DNA from 2 places in the Ruminococcus sp. D54t1_190329_F1 genome. Region 1 is predicted to be linked to the other one. Evidence: riboswitches for the same ligand, from Rfam matches in the RefSeq annotation. Region 1 holds a riboswitch; the other holds the start of a gene.
The links. A riboswitch is a leader RNA that binds a small molecule or an ion and turns the genes downstream of it on or off. The one in region 1 is predicted to bind FMN.
Positions count from the first base shown of each region.

Region 1 (15,955 bases):
ACTTGCGAAGAGACCTGCAGAGCAGCAGTAAAAGCATGCTGCTGTTCACGAAGTAACGGTAACAGGGCAATGCCAGTTTCCGGATTATGTCTGGATACAGCGGCTGTAATGGCAGAGATTTGCAGGGCGCAGTGAAAGTGGAAGGAAATGCAGGATGCCAAAGACAACAGATAAGAATAAATATTTTGTAGTAAAAGAGCGGGCTGTGCCGGAAGTGCTTCTGAATGTAGTTGCAGCGAAGAAGCTTCTGGAATCAAAGCGGGCAGTTACAGTTCAGGAAGCTGCAGACGCTGTGGGAATCAGCCGAAGCTCTTTCTATAAATATAAAGATGATATTTTTCCCTTCCACGAGGAAGCCAAGGGAAAGACCATCACTTTTATTATACAGATGGATGATGAGCCGGGAATTTTATCCAATGTTCTTCGGGCTATTGCGGAAAATCATGGCAATATTCTGACTATACATCAGAGTATTCCCATCAGTGGTATTGCCACTCTTACCTTAAGTGTGCAGATCCTTCAGGGAGAAGGGGATGCAGAGGCAATGGTGGATGACATTGAACAGATGGGAGGAATCCATTATTTAAAAATTTTAGGCAGGGAGTAACGGACAGATGATAAATATTGCAGTGTTAGGATATGGCACAGTTGGAAGTGGTGTAGTAGAAGTCATCCGCACCAATCATGAATTGATTAACAAAAGAGCCGGGGAAGAGATTAAGATCAAATATGTACTGGATCTTCGTGAGTTCCCGGGAGATCCGGTAGAAGAGATTCTTGTTCATGATTTTGAGCAGATCGTAAATGATCCGGAAGTTAAAATTGTAGTAGAAGTAATGGGAGGAACCGGTGCTGCCTATACTTTTACAAAAAGAGCACTTGAAGCCGGCAAGAGTGTGTGCACCTCAAATAAAGCTCTGGTTGCCAAATACGGTCCTGAGCTTATGGAAATTGCAAAAGAGAAAAAGATCAACTTCCTTTTCGAGGCAAGCTGCGGCGGTGGAATCCCGATCATTCGTGCCATCAACGGTTCTCTTACCGCAGATGAGATCGATGAGGTCAGCGGAATTCTGAACGGAACTACCAACTATATGCTGGATAAGATGATCACAGAAGGTGCTGATTTCAATACTGTTCTGAAAGAGGCTCAGGAAAAAGGCTACGCAGAGGCTGATCCTACCGCTGACGTGGAAGGACAGGACGCATGCCGTAAGATTGCCATTCTTTCCTCTCTGGCATATGGAAAATTCCTGAATTTTGAAAATGTTTATACAGAAGGAATTACAAAGATCACACCAGAGGATATGGAATACGCAAGAGAAATGGGCAGAAGCATCAAGCTTCTTGGCACAAGCAAGAAATTGGGAGACGATTCCTTCTACGCACTTGTAGCACCTTTCCTTGTTGGACAGGATAATCCTCTTTATGGCGTAAAAGGTGTGTTCAACAGTATTTTTGTACATGGAAATATGCTTGGCGATGCCATGTTCTATGGAAGCGGAGCTGGCAAGCTTCCTACTGCCAGTGCAGTTGCAGCAGACGTTGTGGAGGCTGCAAAGCATCTTCATGACACCATTCCGAATAACTGGAGCAATGAAGAGATGACCCTGATGGAGCCGGATTCTGTAGAAGGCCGTTTCTTTGTCCGTGTGAAGGATACTTCCCTGGATGAGGTGGATAAGGCTTTTGGTAAGGTTGAGGCTGTGATCGAGCCGGATTCCCTTCCGGAAGAATTTGGTTTTATTACCAGACTTATGACACAGGGCGAGTACAAAGCGCGTGTGAAAGCGCTTGGAGAGAATGTTCTGGGCATGATCCGCGTGAAAGACTGATAACATGAAACCGCAGTTATTCAGGTAATGGGCAGCTGCGTGAAACTGTCTGTATGCGCAGATAAAAAATAAAACTGACAGCGTGAAAGGAAAAACTATGCTGATAGTTAAGAAATTCGGCGGTACTTCCGTTGGGGACAAACAGAGAATGTATAATGTTGCCAACCGTTGTATCGAGGAATATAAAAAAGGAAATGACGTGGTGGTGGTTTTGTCCGCCATGGGAAAATATACAGATGAGCTGATCCGTATGGCTCATGATATGGACGACAAGCCTCCGAAGCGTGAGATGGATATGCTCCTTACCATCGGTGAGCAGATGTCCGTATCTCTGATGGCCATGGTAATGCACAAGCTGGGCGTTCCGGCGGTTTCCCTGAATGCTTTTCAGGTGACCATGCATACCACAAGCAGCCATCAGAATGCAAGATTGAAAAGAATTGACACAGAGCGTATCCGCCGTGAGCTGGATGCCCGCAGGATTGTCATCGTTACCGGATTCCAGGGAGTGGATAAGTATGATGATTATACCACCCTGGGACGAGGCGGTTCTGATACCACTGCCGTGGCACTGGCAGCAGCGCTTCATGCAGACGCCTGCGAGATTTATACAGATGTGGACGGCGTTTATACAGCCGACCCACGTAAGGTTCCAAATGCCAGAAAGCTGAAAGAGATCACATACGATGAGATGCTGGATCTGGCAACATCAGGAGCGGGTGTACTTCACAACCGTTCTGTGGAAATGGCGAAGAAATACGGAGTGCCCCTTGTGGTCCGCTCCAGCCTGAATAACAGTGAAGGAACGGTAGTTAAGGAGGTAGTTAGCGTGGAAAGAATGCTGATCAGCGGTGTTGCGCTGGATACAGACGCTGTGAGGATCGCAGTACTGGGACTTCGTGATGTGCCTGGTGTTGCATTTAAGGTATTTGATACCCTTGCAAAGAAAAATATTAATGTAGATGTTATCCTGCAGTCTATCGGACGTGCAGGAACAAAGGACATTTCTTTTACCGTAAATAAGGATGATCTGGATGATGCAGTTGCCACTCTGGAGGAGAGCCAGGAGCGCCTTGGCTTCAAGGAGCTTCACTCTGAGCGCAATATCGCCAAGCTTTCCATTGTTGGCTCCGGTATGCTCAGCAATCCTGGCGTGGCTGCCAAGATGTTTGAGAGCCTTTACAATGAAGGCGTAAACATTAATATGATCTCCACATCTGAAATCCGTATTACCGTCCTTATCAACGAAAAAGACGGAATCCGGGCTATGAATGCAGTACACGATGCTTTCGGCCTTGCCGACTGATCAAATATACATTCTAAGGAGGAATTTCTGTATGAAAAGAAAAGTATTGGGAGTGCTTTTTACAGCAATGTGCCTGTGTGCGGTTCCGTCCGCGGCTTATGCAGAGGCACAGGAAGCCGAAACTACAGAGGCAGCAGGAGAGGCTGCTGATGAGCCTGAGGCTGGTGCAGAAACGGTTACAGAGCTGTCCGACAGCCTGTACGATTTTCAGGTGAAGATCGGGGATAAGGTTTACCAGTTCCCTATGTATTACCAGGATTTTGCAGCAGACTGGACACTTGGCAAGAACGAGGACCCGGAGATGGGCGTTGGAACCAATTCCTATGGTTCCATCAGTTTTTACAAAGGGGACGACCGCGTTTCCGTAGATGTGATCAATCTTGGAATCAACCAGCTGCCATTAAACCAGTGTCTGGTAGCAGGAATTGATATTGATGCAAGCTATGATTTTGATGTGGCGGCTACTCCTGTAGAACTGCCTGGCGGAATCGTAATGGGAAAATCCAATTTTGATGATATCAAAGCTGCTTATGGTGATCCAAGCGATACTTACGAGGGAGACCTGTATACCAAGTATTCCTACTCGAAAGATTATTACGAGGAAGTTCATTTCTATGTATATAAGGATGACAATACTCTGAAGCAGGTAGATATGCGTAACTTCGTAGAGCCAGAAGGATATGACAAGGGAAGTGTAAGCGAGGAAGTTCCAGAAATCGTATCTTCCTATACCGCTCCTACTGAGCTGGGAGATGATCTGCTGGCTCCACAGTTGGAATTCTGCGGAGATCTTTATTCCCTTCCGGCTCCGGTGTCTGCATTCCTTGAGAATGGCTGGGAGCTTCAGGATGTGGAAGATGGCGCTTATGTGGCTGGCCGGGATCTGGAATTTGTAGACATGATGAAGAATAACCAGAGTGTGCATTTCAGTGTTTACAATTTTACCCAGGATGCAACTGCCATCGAGAACTGTTTTGTACGGGAGCTTGAGGTAGGCAATTACGACAGTGATGCTCTTACCCTTACTCTTTCCGGTGGATTTACCCTGGGTGCGAAGAAGGCGGACCTGATCGCAGCTGCAGAGGAAAAAGGCTATGCGTGTGATGAGGACGGAGATTACCTGAATATTTATAAGACTGCAGATACCAAGATTGACAACCGGGCACAGTTCTGGTTTAACAAGGATGAGGATCCGGATACAGTGGCAAGTGTTGCGTACAGAAATGAAATTCTTCCAGAATAAGGGAGAACCCGATCTGGAGGTTTTGCAAAATTAGTAACAGGAGGGAAATATGAGCGACTATGTGATCAGCTGCTGTTCCACAGCAGACCTTACGAAAGAACATTTTGAGAAAAGAAATATTTCCTATATCTGCTTTCATTATGAACTAAATGGAAAAGAATATGCAGATGATCTGGGACAGTCTATGCCATTTGACCAATTTTATAAGGCCATGCAGGATGGTGCATCCACCAAGACTTCCCAGGTAAATGCAGATGAATTCGAAGAATATTTCGAAGGATTTCTGAAAGAGGGAAAAGATGTGCTCCATGTCTGCCTGTCTTCAGGAATTTCTGGCGTTATCAATTCAGCTAACGTTGCAAAAGCGGATCTGGAGGAAAAATATCCGGGGCGTAAGATCCTGGTGGTGGATTCTCTGGGAGCATCCTCCGGATATGGGCTTTTTATGGATAAACTTGCAGACCTTCGGGATGAGGGCAGACCCATTGAGGAGGTTCATGCCTGGGCGGAGGAACACAAGCTGAACCTGCATCACTGGTTTTTTTCCACAGATCTTACGTTTTATATCAGAGGAGGCCGTATTTCCAAGGCCAGCGGCTTTTTCGGCACGATGCTGAATATCTGCCCGCTGCTGAATATGGATGATCAGGGAAAACTGATCCCAAGATTTAAGATCCGTACCAAGAAAAAGGTGATCCGGGCTGTTGTAGACAAAATGGAAGAGTACGCTGAGGGCGGACTTGACTATAGTGGGAAATGTTATATTTCCCAGTCCGCATGTATAGAGGATGCCAGGGAAGTGGCAAGGCTGGTGGAAGAGCGTTTCCCGAAATTAAATGGGAAGGTTGAGATCAATAACATCGGAACTACCATCGGAAGCCATACAGGTCCTGGTACGGTAGCGCTGTTTTTCTGGGGAAACAAGAGAACGGCGTAATTAAAAAATTACAGATGTCAGATGGAAGAATGCTATATTGGGAACAACTGGCATGGCTTAATGGAGCAAAAAGTGAAAACAGCGAAATGGTGCTGCAATATATCTGGCCGGGATGCATCAGAATCCCGGCCTGCTGTTTCACTGCAAAGGAGAATGATGATTATGAAAAAAAGAAGTACGAAGGAAATCAAACTGCAGGCAAAAAAGGCATTGCAGGGACATGTTGGAACTGTGATCCTTGGGCTTCTGGCAGTGTATGGTCTGAATACTTTAGGAACAATCCTTTCTACCAATTTATTTTCTGGCACATCCGCGCTGGATCTGGTTCTCAGTGAAGTATTTATGCTGGTGGTGTCACTGATCGTGGGGATCATTTCCGCTGGTCTGGGGTATATGCTTTTGAATATTTCCAGGGGAAAGGAGTTTTCTCTGGGAGATCTGGGCTACTTTTTCAAAAACCAGCCAGACAGGGTGATCGTTGCAGGCTTTGTGCTGGCGCTGATCCAGCTGGTCACAGCAATCCCTTACTATTATGTGAGCTTTACCACAGATCCGGGACTGACTGTGGATTCCCAGATCCAGTGGCTTTCCATGACTCTGGGACTGCTGGCTGTAAGCACTTTGCTGAATTTTCTTATTTCCCTTCCATTTGCCATGACCTACTTTCTCATGGCGGATGACACAGAGCTTGGAGGAATCCAGGCACTGAAAGAGAGCGCAAGGCTGATGAAGGGAAATATCTGGAGATATGTGAAGCTGAATCTCAGCTTTATCCCGCTTTTGTTATTATCTGTGTTCACGTTCTATATTGCACTTTTCTGGATCATGCCTTATATGGAAATGTCCATGGTGGCATTTTATCGGGATCTGGATGGGGAACTGGACTACAGACTGCCAGGAGATGGAACTGCTGACGGCGGCTTTCATAACTGGACCAATGATTCTGGAAACGGATATGATACAGAAAATAATGACGGTTACAGAAATTAGAAATACAAGCAACAAGAGGAGATTGAAAAAATGGATATTTTACAGGTAATCACCCAGGAACTTGGGGTGCAGAAATGGCAGGTAGAAGCTGCTGTTAAATTGATCGATGAGGGAAACACCATCCCTTTTATTTCACGATATAGAAAAGAAGCTACTGGAACCTTAAATGATGAGCAGCTTCGTAACCTGAACGAGAGACTGACTTATCTTCGAAATCTGGAAGACAAGAAGAATCAGGTTCTTTCCAGCATTGAGGACCAGGGAAAACTGACAGAAGAGCTGAAAGCACAGATCCTGGCAGCACAGACACTGGTAGTGGTAGAGGATCTTTATCGTCCGTACCGTCCGAAGAGACGTACCAGGGCAGCAATTGCCAAGGAAAAAGGTCTGGAGCCGCTGGCAAATATTATTATGCTTCAGATGACAGGCAAGTCCATCGAGGAAGAAGCAGAAGCCTTTGTTTCCGAGGAAAAAGAGGTTGCTTCTGTGGCAGATGCCATTGCTGGTGCAAAGGACATTATTGCAGAGCATATTTCCGATGAGGCAGATTATCGAATCCACATCCGTGATCTTACTGCAAAAAAAGGAACCATCAGTTCTACGGCAAAAGATCCGGAGGCACAGTCTGTATACGAGATGTATTATGAGTTTGAGGAGCCGGTGAAGAAGCTGGCTGGACATCGTGTGCTGGCGCTGAACCGTGGTGAGAAAGAGAAATTCCTCACTATCAAGGTAGCTGCACCAGAAGAAGATATTCTTCGTTACCTTGAGAAGCAGGTGATCACCCGAGACAATCCATTTACTACACCGATTCTGAAAGAAGTGACAGAGGACAGTTACAAGCGTCTGATCGCTCCTGCAATCGAGCGCGAGATCAGAAGTGACTTGACTGAGAAGGCAGAGGACGGAGCCATCAAAGTATTTGGCAAAAATCTGGAGCAGCTTCTCATGCAGCCTCCAATCGCCGGACAGACTGTCCTTGGATGGGATCCGGCCTTCCGTACAGGCTGTAAGCTGGCCGTTGTAGATCCTACTGGAAAAGTTCTGGATACCACAGTTGTTTATCCAACTGCTCCTACTAACGAGAAGAAGATTCGCGCTGCGAAGGATACAGTAGAAGCTATGATCAAGAAGTATGGCATTTCCCTGATTTCTGTTGGAAATGGTACTGCTTCCAGAGAGTCTGAGCAGGTTATTGTTGATATGCTGAAGGAGATTCCGGAAGCGAAGGTTCAGTATGTGATTACAAATGAGGCAGGTGCTTCTGTTTACTCTGCAAGCAAGCTTGCTACAGACGAATTCCCAAATTTTGATGTAGGACAGAGAAGTGCTACCTCCATTGCAAGACGTGTGCAGGATCCTCTGGCTGAGCTGGTTAAGATCGATCCGAAATCCATTGGTGTAGGGCAGTATCAGCATGATATGAACCAGAAGAAGCTTGGCGAGGCTCTGACAGGTGTGGTTGAGGATTCTGTAAATAAAGTAGGTGTGGATTTAAATACTGCTTCTGCTTCCCTTCTTGAGTATATTTCCGGTGTTTCCAAGGCTATTGCAAAGAACATTGTAATTTACCGTGAGGAGAATGGCCGTTTCACAAGCCGAAAAGATCTTCTGAAGGTTGCGAAGCTTGGACCGAAAGCATTCGAGCAGTGCGCTGGTTTCATGCGTATTACAGGCGGCTCCAATCCTCTTGACGCGACAAGCGTTCACCCGGAGAGCTATGAGGCGGCTTCCAGGCTTCTTGAGAAACTGGGATATTCCGCTGAGGATATTGCAGGAGGCAAGCTTGCCGGACTTTCCAGACAGATCAGGGATTACAAGAAGACTGCTGATGAACTGGAAATTGGAGAGATCACTCTTCGGGATATTGTAAAAGAGCTGGAGAAACCGGCACGAGATCCGCGTGATGAGATGCCGAAGCCGATTCTCCGCACAGATGTACTGGATATCAAGGATCTGAAAGAGGGTATGATCCTGAAAGGAACTGTCCGCAACGTAATCGATTTCGGAGCTTTTGTTGATATCGGAGTTCATCAGGACGGACTTGTTCATATTTCCCAGATGAGTGAAAAATTTATCAAACATCCGTTGGAAGCTGTAAGCGTTGGAGATGTTGTGGAGGTTCGTGTTCTCGGTGTGGATGAGAAGAAGAACCGGATCAGCCTTTCTATGAAGGGATTAAATAAATAAAGAGAAGAGGGAAAACATTATTTCTCTTGCCATTGCCTTGTAGAAAGCCTTTTTCAAACACGCTTTATAGCGTGTTTGGCAGGGAAATTAGAGAGTTGGATTAAAATGTTAGAAAATATTCTTGTTGTATATCTGGTTTTCGTTAATATTGCAGCATTCGGGATGTATGGCATCGATAAACAGAAAGCCATCCGGAAACAGTGGCGCATCCCGGAAGCCCAGCTTCTTGCGGTGGCTGCCATTGGCGGTTCCGCTGGAGCTCTTCTTGGAATGCAATTTTTTCATCATAAAATCAGAAAATGGAAATTCCGTCTGGGTGTGCCGTTAATTCTGGCAGCGCAGTTGATACTGTGGAGAGTCTTGCAGTAGACGGTGGATAATTTGTTTCCAAAATGAATTTCCGGTGGAAAACAGGACGAAATTGTTTTTGGATAGCAAGAAACAGAATTGTTTACGGGAAAGGACTGAAAAAAGGAGATGGGAATTTGGAAGGACAGGTTATAGAGAATGCAGTTCAGGAGACTGTCCAGGAAACAGTGGATAAAGTAAGCTCCAACTGGGATCAGATCAAGGCTTACTTTAACGGTCATATTCCGGATTTGATCAGCTTCGGAATGAAAGTGGTTCTTTCTATTGTAGCTTTTTATGTGGGAACAAAGCTGATCAAGTGGCTGCTGAAAGTTGCGAAGCGTTCCATGGAAAAGGCCGGCATAGACATGGGGGTTGCCCAGTTCATCTGTTCTTTTGGAAAATTTTTGCTGTATCTGATTCTGATTTTTAATATAGCTACTAATTTCGGTGTGAAGGAATCTTCAGTAGCAGCTCTTCTGGGAACTGCCGGCGTTACCATTGGTCTTGCTTTGCAGGGCGGTCTGGAGAATCTGTCTGGCGGCGTTATGCTACTTTTGTTTAAGCCATTTCAGGTAGGAGATTATATTATACAGGATCAGGCTGGTGGGACGGAGGGAACCGTATATAAGGTTGAGATGTTCTATACGACCCTGATCACCATTGACAATAAGCATGTAATCATTCCAAATGGAAAATTATCCAACAGCACCATTATCAATGTAACTGCGCAGAATTTGCGTAACCTGGAAATCAAAGTGGGAATTTCCTATGATTCTGATATTAAGAAAGCAAAAAAGCTTTTGCAGCACATTTTACAGGAAGATCCCGGAACCAAATCGGACAAAGACATGCTGGTCTTTGTAGACGAACTTGCTGACAGCGCCGTAGTCATGGGGCTTCGCGTCTGGGTTCCCACCGATAAATACTGGAAGATCAAATGGCGGCTGAATGAGAAAATCAAAGAATCTTTTGATGCCAACGGAATTTCTATTCCGTATCCGCAGATGGATGTGCATGTTGTGGAGGCAAATAAAGACAAATGATAATAGATATATAATAGAAAATATGAAATAAATGTACAAATAGATTTCCTATTGAAATTATCCTATTTCTATTGTATAATCCACCATGAAAAGAAAATTTCTTCGGGGCAGGGTGATCGAAATCCTTGGAAATCGAAATTCCCTACCGGCGGTATAGTCCGCGACCCGCTTTGGCGGCTGATTTGGTGAAATTCCAAAACCGACAGTAAAGTCTGGATGAGAGAAGAACGCGCAGAATATTTAGATCGGTTGATTTTTTTGTACGTGCTCATTGCCCCGGAAGAGATTTCGGGGCTTTTTATGTGGTGATTTTAACGTTACTGGTGAACAGTAACCGTTACTGTTTACTGGTAACATTTTAATCCCATACTTGCAGAAATTTTCTTTAAATATTATAATTTAAGGAGCAATGAGTATGAGCGAACAAGTAATCAAAAATGGAAATGTAATGGAGCGAAGCCGCACCAGAACCATTGCCCAGGTAGCAATGTTAGGCGCTGTGGCAGGTGTGTTGATGAATTTTGAGGTACCGCTGCCATTTCTGGCACCGTCCTTTTATCAGTTGGATTTCTCTGAGATTCCAGCACTGATCGGTTCTTTTGCAATGGGACCTGTAGCAGGTATACTGATCGAACTGGTGAAGATTCTGGTACATCTGGTAACTAAGGGAACTATGACAGCAGGCGTTGGTGATGTGGCAAACTTCCTCTTTGGCTGTTCTTATGTAGTTCCAGCCGGACTGATCTATCGTTATCAGCATAAGAAGACAAGAACACATGCAGTGGCAGGTATGGCAGCTGGTGTAATTCTTACCACAGTGCTTGCATGCTTTGTAAACGCATTTGTACTTCTTCCTGCATACGGCAAGGCATTTGGAATGCCGGTACAGGCATTTATTGAAATGGGTGCAGCAGTACACAGCGGTGTAACCAACCTTCTTACTTTTGCAATTATGATCCTTGTACCATTCAATTTATTCAAATACACATTAACCTCAGTGATCGTGTTCTTTATTTATAAAAGAATTCGTGTGATTCTTCGCGGTGACTGATTCTCTGTTCCTTGGTGAGATCTAGATAGACCTCTGACCAGAACAGCAAGAACTGACGAAAAGAGGTTCCTATGGGAAAAATCAACAGCATTACCAAACAGACAGATAATCGTTATGTAAACCTTTATAATGTAAAAGCCACCAGTGTGCACAATACCCCGGTAAACTATTTTGTGTCTTCCCGTGCAAAAGATGTAGACAGCTTGAAAATGGTGACACATAAGAACAATCCGGACGGTGTGATCATTTATAGCATTTATGGCGAAAAACATGACAAAGTGGTGTTGATTCGCCAATATCGTTATACATTAGGCGATTATATTTATGAATTTCCAGCTGGTCTGGTAGAGCCGGATGAGAATTACCATGAAGGCGCAATTCGTGAAATGTACGAGGAAACCGGACTGAAGCTTGATCCCATTCCGGTAGCAGAAGCTTACCAGAAGCCTTATTTCACTACTGTAGGAATGACAGACGAGTCTTGTGCGACTGTATATGGATATGCCAGCGGCGAAATCAGTTCCAAGGCACAGGAAGATACGGAAGAGATTGAAGTGATTCTGGCGGACCGCGAGGAAGTGAAGCGGATTCTGAAGGAAGAGAATGTAGCGATCATGACGGCATATATGCTGATGCATTTTCTGGAAGATAAGGAACCATTTGGATTTTTGAATAAGATCAGATAATAATAAAATCCCCGGAAATCCGGGGATTTTATTATGTAGCAGGAAATTCTGTTGGAATTTCCAAGCCCTGCCGGGCAGGATTCTTTTTATTCATAGTATTCAATATCCTGATCGGAGGTATCCTCCGTATAGTTTCCTCCGTTATCGGAACCAGAACCATCTCCATTATCAATATAATCCCAGTTCTCATCGTTATCTTGTCCGGAATCATCGGAGGTATCTTCTGTATAATCCGGAATATCGGAAGTGTCACTTCCTGAGCTATCTCCAGAATCCTCAGTAGGATAAGTGATCTGGTCGCTTCCTGAAGAATCACCGCCAGAAGAATCATAGCTGTTATCGTAGGAACTATCTCCCTGGCTGTAATCGTAAGTCTCGTCATAATTACTGTCCTGACTGTAAATTGGAAATTCTTCCTGCTGTGCAGCTTCCGCTTCTGCAGCTGTTTCAGGAGCCTCTGTTAATGTGGTCTTGGCAGTTGGTACTCTGTTTTCTTTGGGAACGACTACGGAAATTCCCACCATGGCCACACTGAGCAGAATCGCAGTGGATGCAATGTGGAACTCATCTCTGTATTTCATAAGCTTTACACCTCGTAAGTATCTTTTCATTAATGCTTTAATGTTCTATGCTGAATGGAAGCATAATATTTCTTTTAACGATATTCAACAGATACTCCCATTATAACATATCTGTAGATGATTTTGTAAAAATAGTGTTGGAAATATTTCAAACATGCTCTGGTATCGTTTTTTACAATACATATCCATTTACATAAACTATAATACGAACAACTTAAGAAAAAGAATCAACAACGTAAAAGACAAAGGCGTCTGCAATTTATTTTGCAGGCGCCTTTTTGGCGATGAAAGTCCCGGACAGCAGATTTGTCCGTCTATCAAAAAGGGGGAAATACCATGGGTACACGTATTACAGAGCATCCGATTTTAGGAGTACCGCAGAAGGGAAGATTAGTAAATTTCACATATGATGGTCAGAAGATTCAGGGGTATGAAGGGGAACCAATCGCAGCGGCATTAAAAGCGGCGGGAATTTTGATCCACCGTTACACGAAGAAGGAGCATACGCCTCGAGGAATCTTTTGTGCGATCGGACGCTGCACGGACTGTGTTATGGTTGTGGACGGAGTTCCAAATGTGAGAACCTGTGTAACCCCGCTGAAAGCAGGAATGAAGGTTCAGACACAATATGGTGTATCGGCAGAACCGTTTGAGGAACAGAAAACAGGAGGACAGACAAGATGAAAAGATATGATTTGATCGTAGTTGGCGCAGGCCCGTCTGGTCTGTCAGCAGCAATTGAGGCAGCAAAAAGAGGATTGAAGGTAGTTGTATTTGATGAGAATGAAAAGCCTGGCGGACAGCTGTTTAAGCAGATCCATAAATTCTTCGGTTCCAAAGAGCATAAGGCAAAGATCAGAGGCTTCGTCATCGGAGAAGAGCTTCTTACAGAGGCTGCCAAGGCAGGTGTTGATGTAGAACTGAATTCCACAGTCATTGGAATGTATCAGGATAAAGAAATCGTGGTAAAAAAGGGAGAAGAAATTTTCCATTATAAAGGAGATGCCATTATTATTGCCACAGGAGCTGCAGAAAATATGGTTACCTTCGACGGCTGGACTCTTCCGGGTGTGATCGGAGCAGGCGCAGCACAGACAATGATGAACCTTCACGGTGTAAAGCCTGGCAGCCGGATCCTGATGCTGGGAAGCGGAAATGTTGGTCTGGTTGTCAGCTTCCAGCTGAAACAGTGTGGCTGTGATGTGGTTGCACTGGTTGACGCGGCACCGAGAATCGGAGGTTATGGCGTACATGCTGCAAAGGTTGCCAGAACGGGAGTTCCATTTTACCTTTCCCATACCATTGTGAAAGCAGAAGGAAAAGATCATGTGACAGGTGTAACGATTGCGGAAGTTGACAATCATTTTCAGTTTATTCCAGGAACAGAAAAGCATTTCGACGTGGATACCATTTGTCTGGCAGTTGGTCTTTCCCCAATGTCACAGCTGTTAAAAATGGCCGGCTGTGAGATGGAAGACAATCCGAAGCGCGGTGGCCAGGTGCCAATCGTAGATGAGTATGGGGAGACCTCCATTAAAGGAATTTTCGTAGCGGGCGATGTATCCGGAATCGAGGAAGCAAGCTCCGCCATGATTGAGGGAAGAATTGCTGGAATTGCAGCTTCCAGATATCTTGGCTACATAGAGGAGGCAGAACTGGAAGAAGGGGCAAAGGTAAATGAGGCAGCCCTTGACGGACTTCGCCAGGGCATGTTTGCCCCTAAGAACAGAGGCAGGCTGATTGAAAAGACAGAAGAGGGAATCGATGTTTCCATGAATCTTCTCACAAAAGGCTATGTGGCAGATGAGGAGATCGAGCGTTTCCCAGGTGTTACCCACAGAGCTGGTGTTCATCCGGTGATGGAGTGCACACAGAACATTCCCTGCAACCCCTGTCAGGATGCATGTCCAAAGCACTGCATTAAGATTGGGGCACATATTACCTCCCTTCCGGCTGTGGAGGAAAACGCCACATGTGTTGGCTGCGGAATGTGCGTAGCCTCCTGTTCAGGACAGGCCATCTTCCTGGTAGATGAAACCTTTGAGCCTGGTTTTGCCACAGTCACCATTCCTTATGAATTTCTTCCTTTGCCGGAAAAAGGGGAAAAGGGACTGGGACTTGGAAGAAACGGCCAGCCGGTTTGTGAGGCTGAGGTGGTATCGGTAAAGAGTGTGAAAGCCTTTGACCATACCAATCTTCTTACTATAAAGGTTCCAGCAGATATGGCAATGAAGGCCAGATTTTACAGAGCAAAATAAGGCGGAGGGATTGTATGATGGAAAGTATTTATGATAGAACCGTTCAGCTGGGAGAATACGTCCCGGAGCCTGACGATGACAGAATTATATGCAGATGTGAGGAAGTAACAAAAGGAGAAATCAGACGGGCAGTTCATGATGGAATGTTCACCATCACGGAAATCCGAAGATATCTACGCTGTGGAATGGGGCTTTGCCAGGGACAGACCTGTGCCAAACTGGTAAAAAGGATCGTGGCGGCAGAGCTTGGAGTTTCCCCGGCACTTCTGGAACCGGCAACCTCAAGAGCTCCTATGAGACCCTTAGAGATGAAAATTTACGCAAAGGAAGGTGAGGACGATGAGTAAGACAGCAGATGTGATCATTGTGGGAAGCGGCGTAATTGGATGTGCCGCAGCCTATTATCTGGCCAAAAAGGGGACTTCCGTAATCGTCCTTGACCGTGATGAGAGTATTGGAAATGGTGGTTCTGCCAGAAATGGAGGCGGTGTCCGTCAGTCAGGCCGAGATCCAAGGGAGCTGCCACTTGCCATGTATGCAGTGAAAAATATGTGGCCGGTTCTTTCCGAGGAGCTGGGAATCAATGTGGAATATCACAAAGAGGGCAACCTGCGGCTTGGAAAAACAGCTCGTCATATGGAAATCCTCCAGGGGCTTACAGACCGGGCAACTGCCTGTGGGCTGGATGTAAAAATGATCGATGGAAAAGAGGTTCGGGAAATCAATCCTTTCTTAAGTGATGAGGTAATTGGAGCCAGCTGGTGCGCTACAGACGGACATGCAAACCCTCTTCTGACCACTCTGGGCTATTACAGGGCAGCAAGGAGACTGGGCGTTCAGTTTTTCACCGGGGAAGAAGTTGTGGAGCTTCAGAAGGTGAAGGGAAAGCTGAGAAAGGTTGTTACGCAGAAAAACGTTTACGAGGGCGATAAGGTAATTGTGGCGGCTGGTTATGCCAGCAGGAAGCTTCTTGGTACTGTGGGAATTGATGTTCCAATGTCAAATGATCTGATCGAGGCGCTGGTTACAGAGGCAGAGCCGAAAATGTTCGGTCAGATGCTTGGTACTGCGGATGCAGATTTCTACGGACACCAGACAGACCATGGCTCTTTTGTATTCGGCGGAGCTTCCGGATTTGAAACAGTGAATAAGGACAATGGACATAATATGACTTCGGGGATTACAGCTCCTTGTATCTGCCGTGGAATTATGAAGTATATCCCGAAGCTGGCAAATGCAAAGATTGTAAGGACCTGGGCTGGTTATGAGGATGTTTGCATTGACGGTGTACCGGTTCTGGGAAATGTGGACGAGGTACCGGGGCTGATCGTGGCCTGTGCATTTACCGGACATGGATTTGGAATTTCACCGATTGTGGGAAAATTGCTGGCGGAGACGGCACTGGAAGAGGAGACAACGTTGGATCTGTCAGCGTTCAGGTATGATAGGTTTCATGCCGCAATTTAAAATAAGCTAAAAATTTCACA
Region 1 covers NZ_JADNDC010000011.1:13,527-29,481, forward strand. Annotated here, with positions in the region: one part of gene prfB (peptide chain release factor 2) at 1-31, shown strand, start outside; gene I2D69_RS06590 (ACT domain-containing protein) at 155-607, shown strand; gene I2D69_RS06595 (homoserine dehydrogenase) at 615-1,832, shown strand; gene I2D69_RS06600 (aspartate kinase) at 1,930-3,138, shown strand; gene I2D69_RS06605 (hypothetical protein) at 3,170-4,381, shown strand; gene I2D69_RS06610 (DegV family protein) at 4,431-5,318, shown strand; gene I2D69_RS06615 (DUF975 family protein) at 5,481-6,308, shown strand; gene I2D69_RS06620 (Tex family protein) at 6,339-8,498, shown strand; gene I2D69_RS06625 (DUF1294 domain-containing protein) at 8,604-8,867, shown strand; gene I2D69_RS06630 (mechanosensitive ion channel domain-containing protein) at 8,984-9,892, shown strand; FMN riboswitch at 9,987-10,124, shown strand; gene I2D69_RS06635 (ECF transporter S component) at 10,308-10,943, shown strand; gene I2D69_RS06640 (NUDIX hydrolase) at 11,015-11,629, shown strand; gene I2D69_RS06645 (hypothetical protein) at 11,716-12,210, opposite strand; gene I2D69_RS06650 ((2Fe-2S)-binding protein) at 12,547-12,894, shown strand; gene I2D69_RS06655 (FAD-dependent oxidoreductase) at 12,891-14,468, shown strand; gene I2D69_RS06660 ((2Fe-2S)-binding protein) at 14,486-14,815, shown strand; gene I2D69_RS06665 (FAD-binding oxidoreductase) at 14,808-15,935, shown strand.

Region 2 (15,955 bases), on a different contig from region 1:
CCAAATAGCTTAAACAAAGAAGCCAACTGGATATAATCATCTTTTGGCTGCATCTTGGATTTCACATCATTCACAATATCCTCATGAATTACATCGCAATTACAAATATAAGACGTTTTTGACATATATTCACCTCCAAATAATAATAGTTGAACAATTACTCAACTATTATTATACTTATTTTTAAATTAATGTCAATAAGCTGATGTTAGTTCCCCATAAATTTTACAATTAAAACCAGCTCTTTATTCTTTTCTTAATCTTTTTTTCCCAGTATACCGTTTTGGCTTTCTTGTCACACTTCCTGTAAATTCCGATTGAGCTTTCCCTTATTGTTTCCCTTGTGTTATATCGTCCCGCCAGTGTTTACGAACTCTGATAAGGGAAAATACAAGACCAAGAAAATTATGTAAAACAGTATAACACAAAATAAAAGTGACATGGTGAACTGATTGAAATGCTTCTGATTTTTGTAGCAAATAATTGATTGAACGATAAGGAGATAAAATACGATGAGAACAATATTTGCAGAATATAATCCCGGACGAAACAGCATTGATGTTTATATCAGTGCAGGCTATATGCTTCGCATTGACTGCTGGAAAGCAGAAAAGAATTTGAGAACCACACCCGGATCAGATTGTGCATTAAACACACTTGCCATTGATGAACCACTAGAATATGCGAGACTGTATCTTGATGGAAATTTACAGATGTGGGGTAGATGCAGAAGATTCCTTGACATTATAGTAATGTTCAAAAAACGCTGAGAATAATTTCTTCTCAGCGTTTCTGACGACTATTCGGACTTATTTTTTCCAGTAATTCTATTGTTTATGTTATTCCTGCTATATTGGAAGAAGATATCAAAGCACTGATTTATTGATTGTAATTATATTTTTTTCACTCTGCAAACCCGGAAGTTATATCATCACTTTGCTGCCAGATACTATAGATCTGATACAACATTGATCGGATTTCCTTCCATAAACTGCTTTATATTATCCGCCAGAATAGAAACCAACCGCTGTCTTGTCTCAAGTCCTTTCCATCCCATATGTGGCGTCAAAAGGACTTGATCCATAGTATAAAGAGGGTTTGTTTCTTCAGGTGGTTCAGTTTCCTGAACATCAAGTCCGGCTCCTGCAATCATACCATTTTCTAATGCTTCTATAAGAGCAGCCTCATCAATAAGCGCACCTCTTGAAGTATTAATAATAAACGCTGATGGCTTCATAAGCGATAGAGTTTCTTTATTGATCATATGTTTTGTACTTTCTGTCAATGGACAGTGCATGGAAACATAATCACTATTCTTAAGCAGCTCCTCAAGCGATACATAGCAGATCCCCTTCTCATCCTCTTTCGGTGTCCTGGCATATACAAGTATGTTCATATCCAAAGCCTGTGCGATCTGGATAACTTTCCTGCCAATGTGTCCTGCACCTATAACACCAAGTGTTTTTCCATTTACCTCAACATGCGGAACCTGAAGATTTCTGGTAAAATTGTCATGATTTCCGCATGCCAGCATCTTCATCTGTACCTGCATTGCAGAACTCAGATTCAATATCATCATGATCGCAGTATGTGCCACACGTTCTGTGCTGTATGCCGGGATATTGCAGACTGTAATCCCCTTCTTTCGTGCTGCTTCAAGATCAATATTATTATATCCTGTACCTGCCTCGCAGATCAGTTTAACAGATTCCGGAAATTTCTGTATCATTTCTGCACTCACAGGCATCTCCTTTGTTACAATGATATCTGCACCCTGAATACGCTCTGACAGCTGCTGTTCTGTTGTATCATCATATACTGTAACATCAGAAGATAAAACGGAAAAATCCAGCTTCCCATCAAAATTCATTTTCTTTGCATTCAATACCACACATTTATCGTTCATACTATAAATTTCTCCTTTTAAATTACTTTAGGCTATCGAGATTGCACCTCTTTATCAGTCGGCCATGATCTCCGAAGAGCCACATAGGATATTAAAAAGTTTGCAAACCAACCTGCTGGTACAGCAAGCCAGACAAACACAATGCCAAAACGCGGTGCACAAATCAAAGCAACCGACAGACGGATCGCCAGATTCACCATATTTGCAATAAGGAACGGGCGCATGATTCCAAGACCACGAAGGACCCCATCGGTTGCCATTTTGATTCCCATAAAGATGAAGAAGTAACCGAGCCATCTCATATAACCCTCGGATACCTGATAAGCCAGGGCAGTTCCATCTTTACCAAGGAATAGTGAGGAAATCTGAGTATGCAATGTTTCAATGACTATAAAAGCAAGAACTGCAAAACATACATCTAACACCAGTGCAGCGTGATATCCTTTTTTGATCCGTTCAATTTTCTTTGCACCAAGATTCTGGGAAACATATGGGGAAACCGCATTGCCAATGGATACAAAAATCAATGAAAAAACATTCTCTACCCGCATCGTCGCCGCATAACCCGCAAGTGCCTGTGTACCGAAAGGATTTACAACAGCCTGTACGATCATCATACCGATGGACACTGTAGACTGCTGAAGAACCGAAGGTACAGCAATTTGAAGCATGGAATATAACTCCTGCCTGTCAAACCAGTCAAAGCGACTTTTATATCGACGCATCCGGCTAAGGAAAAGAAAAAGTGAAAACACCGCAGAAATCCCCTGTGCTATAAGAGTCGCAAGGGCTGCACCAAACACACCGAGACCAAGTCCTGCCACCATCCAAAGATCCATAAAAATATTTAAGATTGACGAGAATACCAGGAGCCCCAGTGGGATTTTTGATTCACCAATGGAAGTGAACATGTTGGAAAGAATGTTATACATAAACAGAAACGGAAAGCCCACAAAATAGACCCGCAGATATAACACTGCATCATTCAGTATATCGCCAGGGGTTTGTAATACTCTCATCATCGAGTGGGAAAAGCAAAAGCCAAAAACACCAAGGACTATGCTTAAAATTAAAAAGCTAAACAAGGACGTTGACACGATGGTCTTCATTTTTCCATACTCCCTGGCACCGAAATAGCGGCTCACGAGCACACCGGCACCGACACCTGCCCCCAGTGCCACACAAATGAAAACATTGGTCAGCGCTGCGCAGGCCCCGACAGCTGCAAGTGCAGAGGAGCCAACAAATTGGCCGACGATGATAGAGTCAGCCATATTGTATATTTGCTGAAAAAAACTGCCCAAAATCATTGGCATTGCAAAAACCGTCAACGCTTTAAGAGGCGTATCTGTGAGCAAATATTCATCTTTTGACATTATCATATTCCTCCAAAGCCTTTATAATTTCGCTTATTCTTTCCTTCACCAGAATCTATTCCATACATTCAAAACGCAAGTTTTAAATTACGTTATGAAACAATTATATGTAGCTACAGCTGCTAAGTCAAGCCCGCGTTTACTTTCAGCTAAATAAATGATATGATATTTAATATCCGGAGGATATTATTTTACAGGAGGGACACTTATGTAACTGAACGGTTTAGATGAACTGGATCAGAAAATCATCCAGTTGCTTATAGAAAATGCACGTATTTCTTACTCTGATATCGGTAAAGAAACCGGTATTTCCAGAGTGGCAGTAAAAGCCCGGATTCAGGCTCTGGAGAAACAAGGCATAATTGAAGAATATACAACTATAATAAACCCTCAAAAGATCAGCGGTGCTGTTTCATGCTATTTTGAAATCGAGATAAAACCAGACCATCTGTCGCAGGTGACAGATATATTACATAATAATGATACTGTCACGCAGATTTACCGTGTCACAGGAAGAGACAAGCTGCATGTACATGCCGTTGCTTCATCAAGTGATGAAATGGAACACTTCCTGCACACAGTCATTGATACACTTCCCGGCGTTATCAGCTGCAGCTGCAATACGATCTTATCACGTATTAAAGATATTAAAGGATTACGGCTATAGAAGCCGACATAAAAGGAAATGATTTTTGCTAAGAAAATGCCGGTTTTGACTGGCAAATTTATAAGCTACTTTCATATTTTTAAACACGGACATAACCAGTAGATGGACCTGCACCAACTTTTGCGATATACCCACTCTTAACCAGATTCGTCAAAGTCCTTTCCACGGTAATTTTGCTTATATCAGGACAAAGCTCCATGATTTCTTTCTTTGTAATTTTGCCAACCTTGTTATCAATAACCGCTTTAATTCTATCAGGCTTAGAAAGACTCCGATGCTTCAAATACTCTACACGGCTTTCGAATTCATTGTATGCTTTCAACATGATACCCAGATAATATTTAACAAAAGGCTCATAGCTGTTTTCGCCCTCATGCCAGCCAGTAGAACTTGCTTGAAGGGCTTCATAATATGTTTCTTTTGTCTTTTCAATCAGCATTTCCATACTGACATATTTTCCAACGATGTATCCCGCCTTGTAAAAAAGCAGTAAAGTGAGCAAACGGCTCATCCTAACATTTCCGTCATTGAAAGGATGAATGCACAGAAAGTCCAGAATGAACATGGGAATCAAAACCAGTTTATCAATGCGGTCAGCTTCCCATGCTTCAAGGAAGCGAGCGCAAAGTTCTTCCATCGCTTCAGCAGTCTGAAATGCGGGAACTGGAATAAAACGTGCCTTCTGATGACCCTCGGCATCTGTTTCTGCAATTACATTATCGGAATTCTTATAACTTCCACCAGCAGATCCCTGTGAATAGGAGTACAGATCTCGATGTAACTGCAAAATAATGTTCGGTCTTGGGTTGATATATTCATAACCTTCGTAAATTGTGGAAAGTACTTCACGATAACCAGCAATTTCCTGCTCAGATCGGTTGCGGGGTTCTGCTTTTTGACTTACCAATTCTTCCAAACGCTTATCGCTTGTAAATATACCTTCGATTCGGTTGGATGCTCCCGTACTCTGAACCAATGCAACTTCTAAGAGTGTTTTCAATTCATCTACATTGGCTTCGAGAAATAATTCCTGTTTGCCTTTATGTTCATGAATGCTGCTAACCATCTGAACAATTTCAGGTGTTAACAATTTTTCAGGACTTACAATAAAATCAAAGTCTCTCATAGGAATCTCCTTCACTTCAGATTTATTTCCATCATTCTATCAACAAATGATGGAGATTTCAATAGATTTGATGGAGATAGAATATCCATATACACAATAAATATCCTCATTTCATCCATATATTATATCGTTTTATGGATTGTTTTTTCATTAAAATTACACTATTTTTTCACTATTTTTCATTACTTCATCGTTTTCGCCAACGAATTGAGCAACGCCCGCCTCTCTGGATTCAGATTCTTTTTCTCATAAAATGCTTCTTTAAAAAGCTCTGCATTTTTCCTTTGGTCATCATCCGGAATTTGAGAGTACGCATCCGTAATCATATTGACCTGTGCATGGCCGGAATCACCCTGTACTGCTTTGATATCAGATAATGGTACACACAAGCACGGAAAACACTTTATGCAAAATCTTCCACAGTAAAATCTATAAATGATCCGCAAAGGCAAAGGAAACCGACAGTTTACCATGTTTGGAATTATGGCAGTTCTTTTAGGAAGTGGAGATGCATTCCATCTGGTTCCCCGTGCAGTAGCGCTTTGTACAACTGGACTTGAGAACTTTACTGTACAGATGGGGTTAGAAAAGTGGATTACCTCTATCACTATGACTATCCTAAAATCATCCCCGCCTCAGAATTTGCAACAAATTGTTGCAAATTTTCTATATCCTTTTATTTTACAGAAGTACTTATTTTTAACTTTTTTCCTTCAGATTTTTATATTGCAAAAATCATATCACCATCTGCAGTATATCCTCTATATGTTCTGCATAATAATCAGCCCCATTCAGTTCCCCTTTCTCACCATATCCATACAGGCATCCTATAAAAGGGCTTTTGCAGGACCTGGCACATTCCAGATCCTGTCTCCTGTCTCCGACTACCAGATAAGGGCCACTATATTCCCGGATGATTTCCTGCACAATTTCTGTCTTTGGACGGAATCCGTATGATTCACAGTCATAAAAACGGTCAAACCATCGTTCCATCCCAAATTCCTTCCAGTGTGCCTCACGATATGAAGCTTTACAGTTACTTAAGATCACAAGGTGATATCCCCGGTTCTTCAAAGCTGTTAGCATCTCCTCTGCTCCCGGATACCACACTGCCTTATGTTTCCTGATCTGTCTTACCATCAGATCTCCTACCATCCTGCTTGCCTGCTCTTTATAGCTCTGATCCAGCTCCGGCAAAAATGTATTCCACATCTCCTTACTGTTAAGTCCCAGCCAGCCGGCAATTTCCACCGAGCCTATCTCCCGTTCTTCGGTAACCTTCTGTTCTGTCAGCCACTGATAGGTTTCACGAAATGCCGGTTCATAGATTCCAAGGGTATGATGGATCGTTCCATCATAATCGAATATGATCGTTTTTGTCATCATTTATTTTCCTGTCTTTTAGAGCTGCTTCATCAGATTGACCATCTCAATCGCAGATAATGCACAATCATAGCCTTTATTTCCCGCTTTGCTTCCTGCACGCGCAATAGCCTGCTCGATATTTTCAGTCGTGATCACTCCGAATAAAACCGGGATTCCTGTTGCAAGTTCAACCTGTGCGATTCCCTTGGCAGATTCATTACACACCAGATCATAATGTGAAGTATCTCCACGGATGACAGCTCCAACGCAGATAATTGCATCATATTTTCCTGACTGTGCCATCTTCTGTGCTGTAATCGGAATCTCAAATGCTCCCGGTACCCATGCTGCAGTAATGTTCTCTTCTTCTACTCCATGTCTTACCAGTCCGTCGACTGCCCCTCCCAATAATTTATTCACAATAATTTCATTGAATCTCGCTGCCACGATACCAACCTTCATTCCCTCCGGTGCTACTACTTTTCCTTCTACTAAATTGATCTGTCTCATTTTTTCTTCCTCCTGATATTTGCTGTTTTTTATAAATTTATTTCTTTAAAAATATGACCCATCTTTTCCTGCTTCGTCTTCATATACTTCCGGTCATACTTTTGTGCCGGAATCTCCAGAGGTACTCTCTCATTGATCTTCAGTCCGAATTCGCCAAGTCCATAGACTTTATCCGGATTATTTGTCAGTAATCTTAATGATTTCACACCAAGGTCTGACAGTATCTGTGCCCCGACCCAGTACTCTCTGAGATCCGGTGCAAACCCTAACTTCACATTAGCCTCCACAGTATCGTATCCCTGCTCCTGAAGCGCATATGCTTTGATCTTATTGATCAGTCCGATTCCTCGGCCTTCTTGTCTCATATACAGAATAATTCCTCGGCCTTCTGCTTCTACCTGGCGCATCGCTGTCTGCAGCTGCAGGCCACAGTCACATCTGAGCGATCCGAATGCATCCCCTGTCAGACACTCCGAATGTACCCGGCAAAGCACATCCTCACCATCTCCCAGATCACCTTTTACCAGTGCCAGATGATGCTCTCCTGTAATATCATTGATATAACCATACATTTTAAAATCACCGTACTGCGTTGGGAGGTTTGCAACGGCTTCCTCCTTTACATGCTTTTCATGTATTCTTATATAATCCTGCAGATCACGGATCGTAATAAATGTAAGGTTATGCTCTTTTGCCATTTCCCATAGCTGTGATGTACGCATCATAGTTCCATCTTCTTTCATAACTTCACAGCACACGCCGCATTCTTTCAGTCCGGCAAGTCTCATAAGATCTGTTGTTGCCTCTGTATGGCCATTTCGTACCAAAACCCCGCCTTTTCTGGAAATAAGCGGAAACACATGTCCCGGTCTTCTGAAATCCTCCGGTTTTGACTGATCATCCACACACTTCATGATAGTATAGGAGCGCTCTTCCGCAGAGATACCTGTGGTTGTATCTGCGTGATCTACTGCCACGGTAAATGCTGTACTGTGATTGTCCGTGTTCTCCGCAACCATCGGCGGAAAGTTCAATCTCGCCGCAATTTCTGCACTCATCGGTGTACAGATAAGACCCTTTGCATAGGTCGCCATGAAATTAATATTTTCCCTGGTCGCAAACTCTGCCGCACATATCAGATCTCCCTCATTTTCTCTGTCCGGATCATCTGTGACCAGAACTATTTTTCCTTCCTTAAGATCCCTAAGTGCTTCTTCAATTGTGTTGTACTGATAATTTTGTGACATAGTGTATATCCTCCTGTTCTAAAACCCGAATTCTTCAAGAAACTCCATCGTAATTCCGGATTCTTTTTTCTCTTCTTCGTTTTTTCTGATGCCAAGCAGTTTTTCTACGTATTTTCCGATCACATCATTTTCCAGATTAACCAGATCCCCCGGCACCTTTTCCAAAAGAGTGGTTTCTTCTCCTGTATGTGGAATGACCGACACCTGAAAACCAGCTTCATCAACCCTTGCAATTGTCAGGCTGATCCCATCAATACAGACGGATCCTTTTTCCACGATCAGATGCAAAATCTGTGGCGATGTCTCAATTGATACCCAGATGGCATTTTCTTCCCGGAGCATGGAACGTATCACGCCAGTCCCATCAATATGGCCGCTTACTATGTGTCCCCCGAACCTACCGTCTGCAGCCATTGCACGTTCCAGGTTTACCTGGCTTCCGGCCTTGCAGCTGCCAAGACTGCTTCTTCTGATCGTCTCTGCCATCACATCGGCAGTAAATCCGTCCGGCTGAATCGACGTAACTGTCAGACACACACCATTCACAGCGATACTGTCACCGATCCTTGTCCCTTCCAGGACTTTCCGGGCTTTCACTGCCAGGATCCCTGATTCCCCTGTCAGCTGTATATAACGGACTTTTCCTTTCTCTTCTACGATTCCTGTAAACATGATTCCTCCTGTTTTTTATCACACACCTGACATTTTATCCGGATATCCTCACCGATCTGACAGATATCTGTATATTTCAGTTCCACTGCTTCAGACGGCAGTTCAACTCCAATACCCTCTACCGGTGTCTTCCCAGCCACACCGCCAAACAGCTTTGGTGCCACAAAAGCCTGTACTTCCTTTACAATTCCAGCTCGCAGTGCACTGTCATTTAACGTACCTCCTCCCTCCAGGAGGATGCTGTCAATGCCTCTGTTTCCAAGATCTGCCATCAGCTTCTTAAGGTCTATCTGATTCTTTTCGTCGGGACAGTAAATGGTTTCAACTCCCATGGTATGTAATATTTTTATTTTCTCTTTTGCATTTTTCTGTTCTGCATAAGCCACGATCGTCCGGTACTTTTCCGCACTTTTTACAATCTGACTGCCCGGCGGGATCCTGAGCTTACTGTCACACACAATCCTGACAGGACTTTTCCAGCCTTCTACCCGGACGTTTAACATCGGATCATCTGCAAGCACAGTTCCAATACCAGCCATGATTCCCATGTACTGATGCCGCATATGCTGTACTTCTTTTCGTGCAGATTCTCCGGTGATCCATTTTGATGCTCCTGTTTTCGTTGCGATCTTCCCATCCAGTGTCATGGCATACTTCATTACCACATAAGGGGTCTTCGTAGTAATATAATGGAAAAACACCGGGTTCAGCTGATCACATTCTTCTCTCATAAAATCTTCAACTACTGTTACACCGGCTTCCCTTAACATCTGTACACCTTTTCCTGCCACTTTCGGATTCGGATCTCTGGAACCGATCACCACTTTTCTGATCTTCTGTTCAATGATCGCTTCCGTACATGGAGGTGTTTTACCATGATGACAGCAAGGCTCCAACGTGACATAAATCACCGCACCTTCTGCTGATTCTGTAAGAGAAGCAATTGCATTACGTTCCGCGTGAAGTTCTCCATACTTTTTATGATAGCCTTCCCCGATGATCTTTCCGTCTTTTACGATCACTGCCCCTACCATAGGATTGGGATTCGTCCAGCCTTCTCCTTTTTTGGCCAGTTGAATAGCCCGAAGCATATATTCCTGATCCGTCATTTCTATTCCTTCTTTCTTATTCCTGTTCTTTGCCTGGGCTACGCCGAGGCTTTTAAACATGTGCAATCGGATTCACAGACAAGTGAATGGTATAGTTATTTCGAAAACGATGTACCAGATACAAAAAAAGCCTGCAGAAATATCTGCAGGGTGGAATTGATCTGTTACATATGATTGATAAATGAATGTCTGATTTTCCTATATAAAAAGCTCTGAAATGGATCACCATCTCAGAGCTCTGATACTACATTCATTCATACAAAAAATCAACTGTACTATCATCTTCTTCCATCCAGACTGTACTGTCGGCCCCGGAATCTCACCGGATCATGCCTCTCGGCTCGCGGGCTTTACCGCCGGTAGGGAATCTCACCCTGCCCTGAAGATATCTTTTTGTTTATTTTAATACTTTATCTGTTGTTTGTAAAGCAGAATTTTTATTTTACTTAGTTTACTGATGGAGATAGAATATCCATATACACAATAAATATCCTCATTTTATCCATATATTATATCGTTTTATGAATTGTTTTTTCATTAAAATTACACTATTTTTTCACTATTTTTCATTACTTCATCGTTTTCGCCAGTGAATTGAGCAATGCCCACATCTCTGGATTAGCCAATACTTTTGCCAGAAGTTCCGGATCGACTTCATCAGCAACAGAACCGTCACAAGCAACCAAACGATAACGGTTTCTGTATAGAGTTGGTTGAAGCTTCTGGTTAAAGATTTGCAAAAGTTCCCATAGTGCATTATCTTTTAATTTTGCACGCTGGTGATAGAAAGCGGCTTTTGATGGTGTTTCATCAGTGCGTCCGAAAAAATGATAAAGTTCTCTCTCTCTGATATTGTATATCCACTATAGTTTTAGATGTATCATCTTTACCATCTTGAATTGATCAGAAACTGTCATACTGACCTTTGTGGATAGCTTTAAGCCATTTTTAGGGATGTAACGATAGTATGGTTCCTCCGCAATCACCTTCACATTACCCCCGATCTTTGCTGCCAGTTCTTCCGCTGAATTCACATAAAAGAACATTTGTGCATCGGCATGGCCGACCTGTTTCATATATTTTTTCTTCATCATGGTCATTCCTCTTTTGTTCACCGTATCAAAAACAACTTCCATATTTCCAAATTGCCCAATCATACGCAGAAGGGCAATGACCTTATGTTCCTCAAAATAATGAAATAACCCGCCTGCAGTAACGAGAATAGGAGCATCAAATACATCATTGCGAACTTTTTTGATCCAATCCTTTGCAAAGGCATCCCCGGAAATATATAATTCCCTCTCTGGTTCGGGAAGAAGTCCCCGCCGGTATTCGATTACATGAGGCAGATCCACGGCATACCAGTGTGTCTTTCCGTTATCACATCGGTGATAGGTTGTCTCCAGACCACAGCCCAACTGGACAATCACACCGTCCGGTCTGCGTTCCAGAAAAGTCCGAATAATCCGATCCATATTAGCAGACCGGGAAGCAGAGGCCAAAAGGGTATACTGGCTCTGCATATTCTGTTTAATCAAGTCTGAAGGCAGCTTCTTTTTCAATTCCAATGCTTTTTTATCATATAAAATTTGCGGGTAATGCTCACTAGCATAAATTCTTCCCAGCATAGGGACGAACAGTGTATCCTCCACGACTCCTAACTTGGACATAGCCAAACCTCCTGTTTTGATACATTACTTTCTACCGACAAGCAACCGGGAAGAACCTAGCATCATCATGGCAGCCCGACGGTGGGCGCCAAAAGCTTCCTGTGCGGTATCAACAAGTCGTACTTCCTCATACCCCATATCCCGCAGTTTCTGCGCAAAACCTTCCATGTCACCGTACATCTTTTGTTTCATATCATCGTTAAGTGCAAAGACGCCGCCTTTTTTCAATACCCGCAGGCTTTCCAGCAGCAGTTTCTGCATATCTGCACCCATGACATTGTGATAGACATAGTTGCTGATGACCACATCAAAGCTCTCATCAGGAAAATCCAGCTGCTTCGCATCACCGTGCTGAAATACACAGCGGGAAGCCACGCCCTCACTTGCAGCATTTTTCTCGCAGAGTGCCTTGCTGTAATTGTACACAGCGCCCCAATAATCAATACCGATTACTTTTGCTTTCGGCCATGTCAGAGCCGCACGGATTGTCAGCGCTCCGGAGCCGCAACCTACTTCCAGAATCTTGCCCTCACCGTCATAGTCTAGGTGCGAGAGGACAACCCGGTGAACCTGTTCCATGATTCTGCCACCGCCAAAGGCATACTGCCGCCTGATCCATGTGATCCAGATCAGCAAAACCACAAGTGCGATTGTGATGATGGCAAACAGCACACCGAGAACAGCGACATGAAATACATAAAAAGAGAGGACAGCCAGCACAGCGGCCAAAACTCCGATTCCGCCAATGATGTAAAAGACAGGATTGGACATCCAGCTTCCATAGTCTTCCCCGTGGGTGCCAAGGCGGATATTCTCCTGCTTCCATTGGTTCCTTTTCATTGCACTACCTCCTTTTCCTTCTTCACGCAAGTTTCCAGTTCTGGCTTTCTGTCTGCAGTTTTACCATATGGGCATATACACCATTCTTTTCTTCCAGATCCTTTGGTGATCCTTCTTCTGCAACTGTACCATCAGAAAGGACAACGATCTTATCTGCTCCGGCTACGGTACGCATCCTGTGGGCGATAACCAGAACGGTTTTATCTGCGATCAGACGGGAAAGGGCTGTCTGTATCAGAGTTTCATTCTCCACATCCAGGGAAGCAGTAGCTTCATCCAAAAGAATGATCGGCGCATTTTTCAGAAATGCACGGGCAATAGAGATGCGCTGGCGCTCTCCGCCGGAAAGTTCACAGCCATTTTCCCCGATATTGGTATGCCATCCATCTGGTAATTTTTCTGCAAATTCATCTACATTGGCAAGTTTCGCAGCCGCAATGACCTGTTCATCTGTGGCGTCTTTGTTTCCGATTCGGATATTTTCCAGAATCGTATTGTCAAACAGCGTAACATCCTGGAATACGATGGAATACAGAGAAAGCAGTGTTTCCGGGTCTATTCGGGATACATCCATGCCTCCCACGGTAATCTTTCCTCTGTTAATATCCCAGAACCTTGCTGCCAGCCGGGATACGGTTGTTTTTCCGCCGCCGGACGGGCCCACCAGAGCCGTAACCTCTCCCTGCTTTGCCGTAAAGGAGACATCTTTCAATACAGTTTCTCCGGTATTATAGGCAAACCCGACATGGTCAAAGACAATATCATACCCCTGATTGGAAAGCCTATCACTGCCCTGCTGGATGGGATGATCGAGAATTTCATTCATACGGGCAATATTGGTTCGTGTACTGATGACTGCCGCAAGATTCTGGAGTGCGCCCTGCAGAGGGTCATATAAACGGGATACTACCAGAAGGAACATAAAGAATGTAAGCACGGAGAGGCTTCCTTGCATGAGCAAAACAGCTCCCACCAGCGCAACCGTTGCAATACCAAGCTTCAGCACCAGCGATGCGGAAACCACAAAAACAGCAAGGCCGAATTCATTGAGGATGGAACGATGCTCCACGGCACGGATCTTCTTTTCCAGACCTTTTAAATATGCCTGCTCCGCATTGTTCGCTTTCAGGTCACGAACCGTTTCAATGCACTCCTGTATCCCGTCTGCGCAGGCCATCTTTACATCCATGGCTTTCTGATTCAGATTTTCCTGAATCTTTGCGGAAAATCCCACAATCGCAAAGGCAACCGGCAGAACCCATAAGGCAGCCAGTGCCATTCTCCAGTCCGTAAAGAGCAGACCAATGGAAATCAGAACTGTAGAAATGATCGAACCCGCAAGCTCAGGGATAAAATGCGAAAAACTCTGCTCCAGGAAGGTGCAATCCGCCATAATGGTACTGGTAAGATCGGCTAAATCCTTTTTCCCGAAAAAGGAAAGGGGGATTTTGCGCAGATGTTCTGCCAGGGTAATGCGGCGGATACCGCTTTCTTTGTAAGTGGCAAAATAGGTCGCATTGTATTGAAAGAAAGTGGTCAGCAGAATCAAGCCAATACACACCACGCAGCCTGCCACATAAAATGGAATTTTCCCGCCGGGAACACCCCCGTTCATCAGATCGCTGACCAGGTAATATAAAAGTCCCACCGGAAACATAAAAGACAGATTCTGAAGGACACAGGCCAGGCAGCCTTTGATCAGGTCTTTTGCTCCCTGTTCAGACAGGGCATATTTTTTCTGCAGTTTTTTGATCATATTACTGCACCTCCTTTGTTACCTTCCATTGCACGGAAGTCTGGTAATTTTTCCACATACGGCTGAATATACCGTCTTTTGCAAGCAATTCGCGACTGTTTCCGCACTCGGCAACCCGTCCGTCGCAAATGACAAAAATCTGATCCACATTTGTTACGGTAGAAAGCCTGTGGGCAATCATAATCACTGTCTTACCCTCGGAAAGTCTTGAGAAAGCAGCCTGTACGCGGCTTTCGTTATCCGGGTCAGCAAAGGCAGTGGCTTCATCCAGAATGATAATCGGAGCATTTTTCAGCATCACACGGGCAATGGCAATTCGTTGCTGCTCGCCGCCGGAAAGATAGACACCCTTTGTACCGATGACCGTATCCACACCCTGTGGGAGTTTTTCCAGAATATCATCGCATTGCGCGTGATGAAGGGCAGTCAGAACTTCCTCACGGGTAGCTTCCGGTTTTCCCATACGCACATTTTCCAGAATAGATGCCTTGATCAGACGGCTGTTCTGAAATACGAAAGACACCGTGTTCATGAGTTCCTCTTTCGGGATGTCTTTCACATTAACACCACCGATTTTTACCATTCCGCTCTGGGGATCAAAGAATCGGGAAATCAGGTTGGCAAGGGTTGTTTTTCCACCGCCGGATGGACCTACAAAAGCTACCGTCTGTCCTGCAGGAATGGTCAGTGAAATATCTTTTAATACTTCTTTTTCTCCATCATAGCTGAAATGAACCGATTTCAGTTCCACGGAAGCGTTTTGGGGATGCTTTGAATGTTTCGTTTCCTCCAGAGGCTTCAAATGCAAAACGCTGTCAATTCTCTGTAAAGCGTCGTCTACGATCATGGCGTTTTCACTTTGGAACATAATGCGTGTCAGTGTGACAGAAATAACCGGTGTAATGATGATATAGAAAATAAGATCCAGTAAGAAACCGGAAGTCACACCGTCTTGCGTAAGCAACAGTCCTCCGGCAATCAGTGTGGCAAAAACGCCGTTGATCGCAGCTGTATAGAACATCATCGGTGTCCGAAGCTGCCTGGTATAAGCAATCACCCATACTTTATACCGGTCAATGGAGTCTTTAAACTTCTTAAAGGAAAAGATCGTCTGGCCAAAGGTTTTTACCACCGGAATCCCACGGACATACTCTACCGCTTCATTGGACATATCATCCAGCGCATTCTGGTATTCTTTCATCTTTTCCTGCATCTGCTTTCCGGTCATTGCCATCATGATCAGAAACCCCAGCACAACCGGAACAAGACTCAATAGTCCCAGTCTCCAGTCAAACACGAACAACAGCACCAAAAGACCGCAGGGGGTTGCAATGGCATTGGCTCTGTCGGGAAGCTGATGGGCGAGATAGGTTTCGGTGGCTGCGCTGGATTCGTTGACAATCTTGCGCAGTTTTCCGCTGCCAAAACTCTCGGCAAACCCAAGAGGAAGCTTAACAATATGCTCCATGGTCTGGATACGCAGGTTTGTGGCGATACGAAATGCTCCCAAATGGGAACACATCAGCCCGGCTATGTAGACAAGCACCGCTATAACCGCAAACAATACTGCCATCCAGCCATTACTGGTCAGGTCCTGTGCCTGGGCAAAATTCGGTGCCACCTCCAATACTTCCTTGATCATTTTCCAGATGTAATAGAATGGTACCAGAGCAATCAGGGCACTGATGGCAGAAAGCACCCAGGAAGCATA
Region 2 covers NZ_JADNDC010000022.1:51,435-67,389, reverse strand. Annotated here, with positions in the region: gene I2D69_RS11665 (metalloregulator ArsR/SmtB family transcription factor) at 1-125, opposite strand, end outside; gene I2D69_RS11660 (DUF6061 family protein) at 513-770, shown strand; gene I2D69_RS11655 (NAD(P)-dependent oxidoreductase) at 950-1,906, opposite strand; gene I2D69_RS11650 (MATE family efflux transporter) at 1,939-3,282, opposite strand; gene I2D69_RS11645 (Lrp/AsnC family transcriptional regulator) at 3,497-3,949, shown strand; gene I2D69_RS11640 (Fic family protein) at 4,029-5,075, opposite strand; gene I2D69_RS19840 (hypothetical protein) at 5,258-5,464, opposite strand; gene I2D69_RS11630 (HAD family hydrolase) at 5,811-6,461, opposite strand; gene ribE (6,7-dimethyl-8-ribityllumazine synthase) at 6,477-6,950, opposite strand; gene I2D69_RS11620 (bifunctional 3,4-dihydroxy-2-butanone-4-phosphate synthase/GTP cyclohydrolase II) at 6,980-8,197, opposite strand; gene ribE (riboflavin synthase) at 8,216-8,869, opposite strand; gene ribD (bifunctional diaminohydroxyphosphoribosylaminopyrimidine deaminase/5-amino-6-(5-phosphoribosylamino)uracil reductase RibD) at 8,851-9,978, opposite strand; FMN riboswitch at 10,255-10,369, opposite strand; gene I2D69_RS11605 (class I SAM-dependent methyltransferase) at 10,842-11,648, opposite strand; gene I2D69_RS11600 (class I SAM-dependent methyltransferase) at 11,673-12,488, opposite strand; gene I2D69_RS11595 (ABC transporter ATP-binding protein) at 12,511-14,244, opposite strand; gene I2D69_RS11590 (ABC transporter ATP-binding protein) at 14,246-15,955, opposite strand, start outside.
Region 2: it holds a riboswitch for FMN, as region 1 does, so the genes downstream of both, ribD (bifunctional diaminohydroxyphosphoribosylaminopyrimidine deaminase/5-amino-6-(5-phosphoribosylamino)uracil reductase RibD) here and I2D69_RS06635 (ECF transporter S component) in region 1, are expected to answer to the same signal.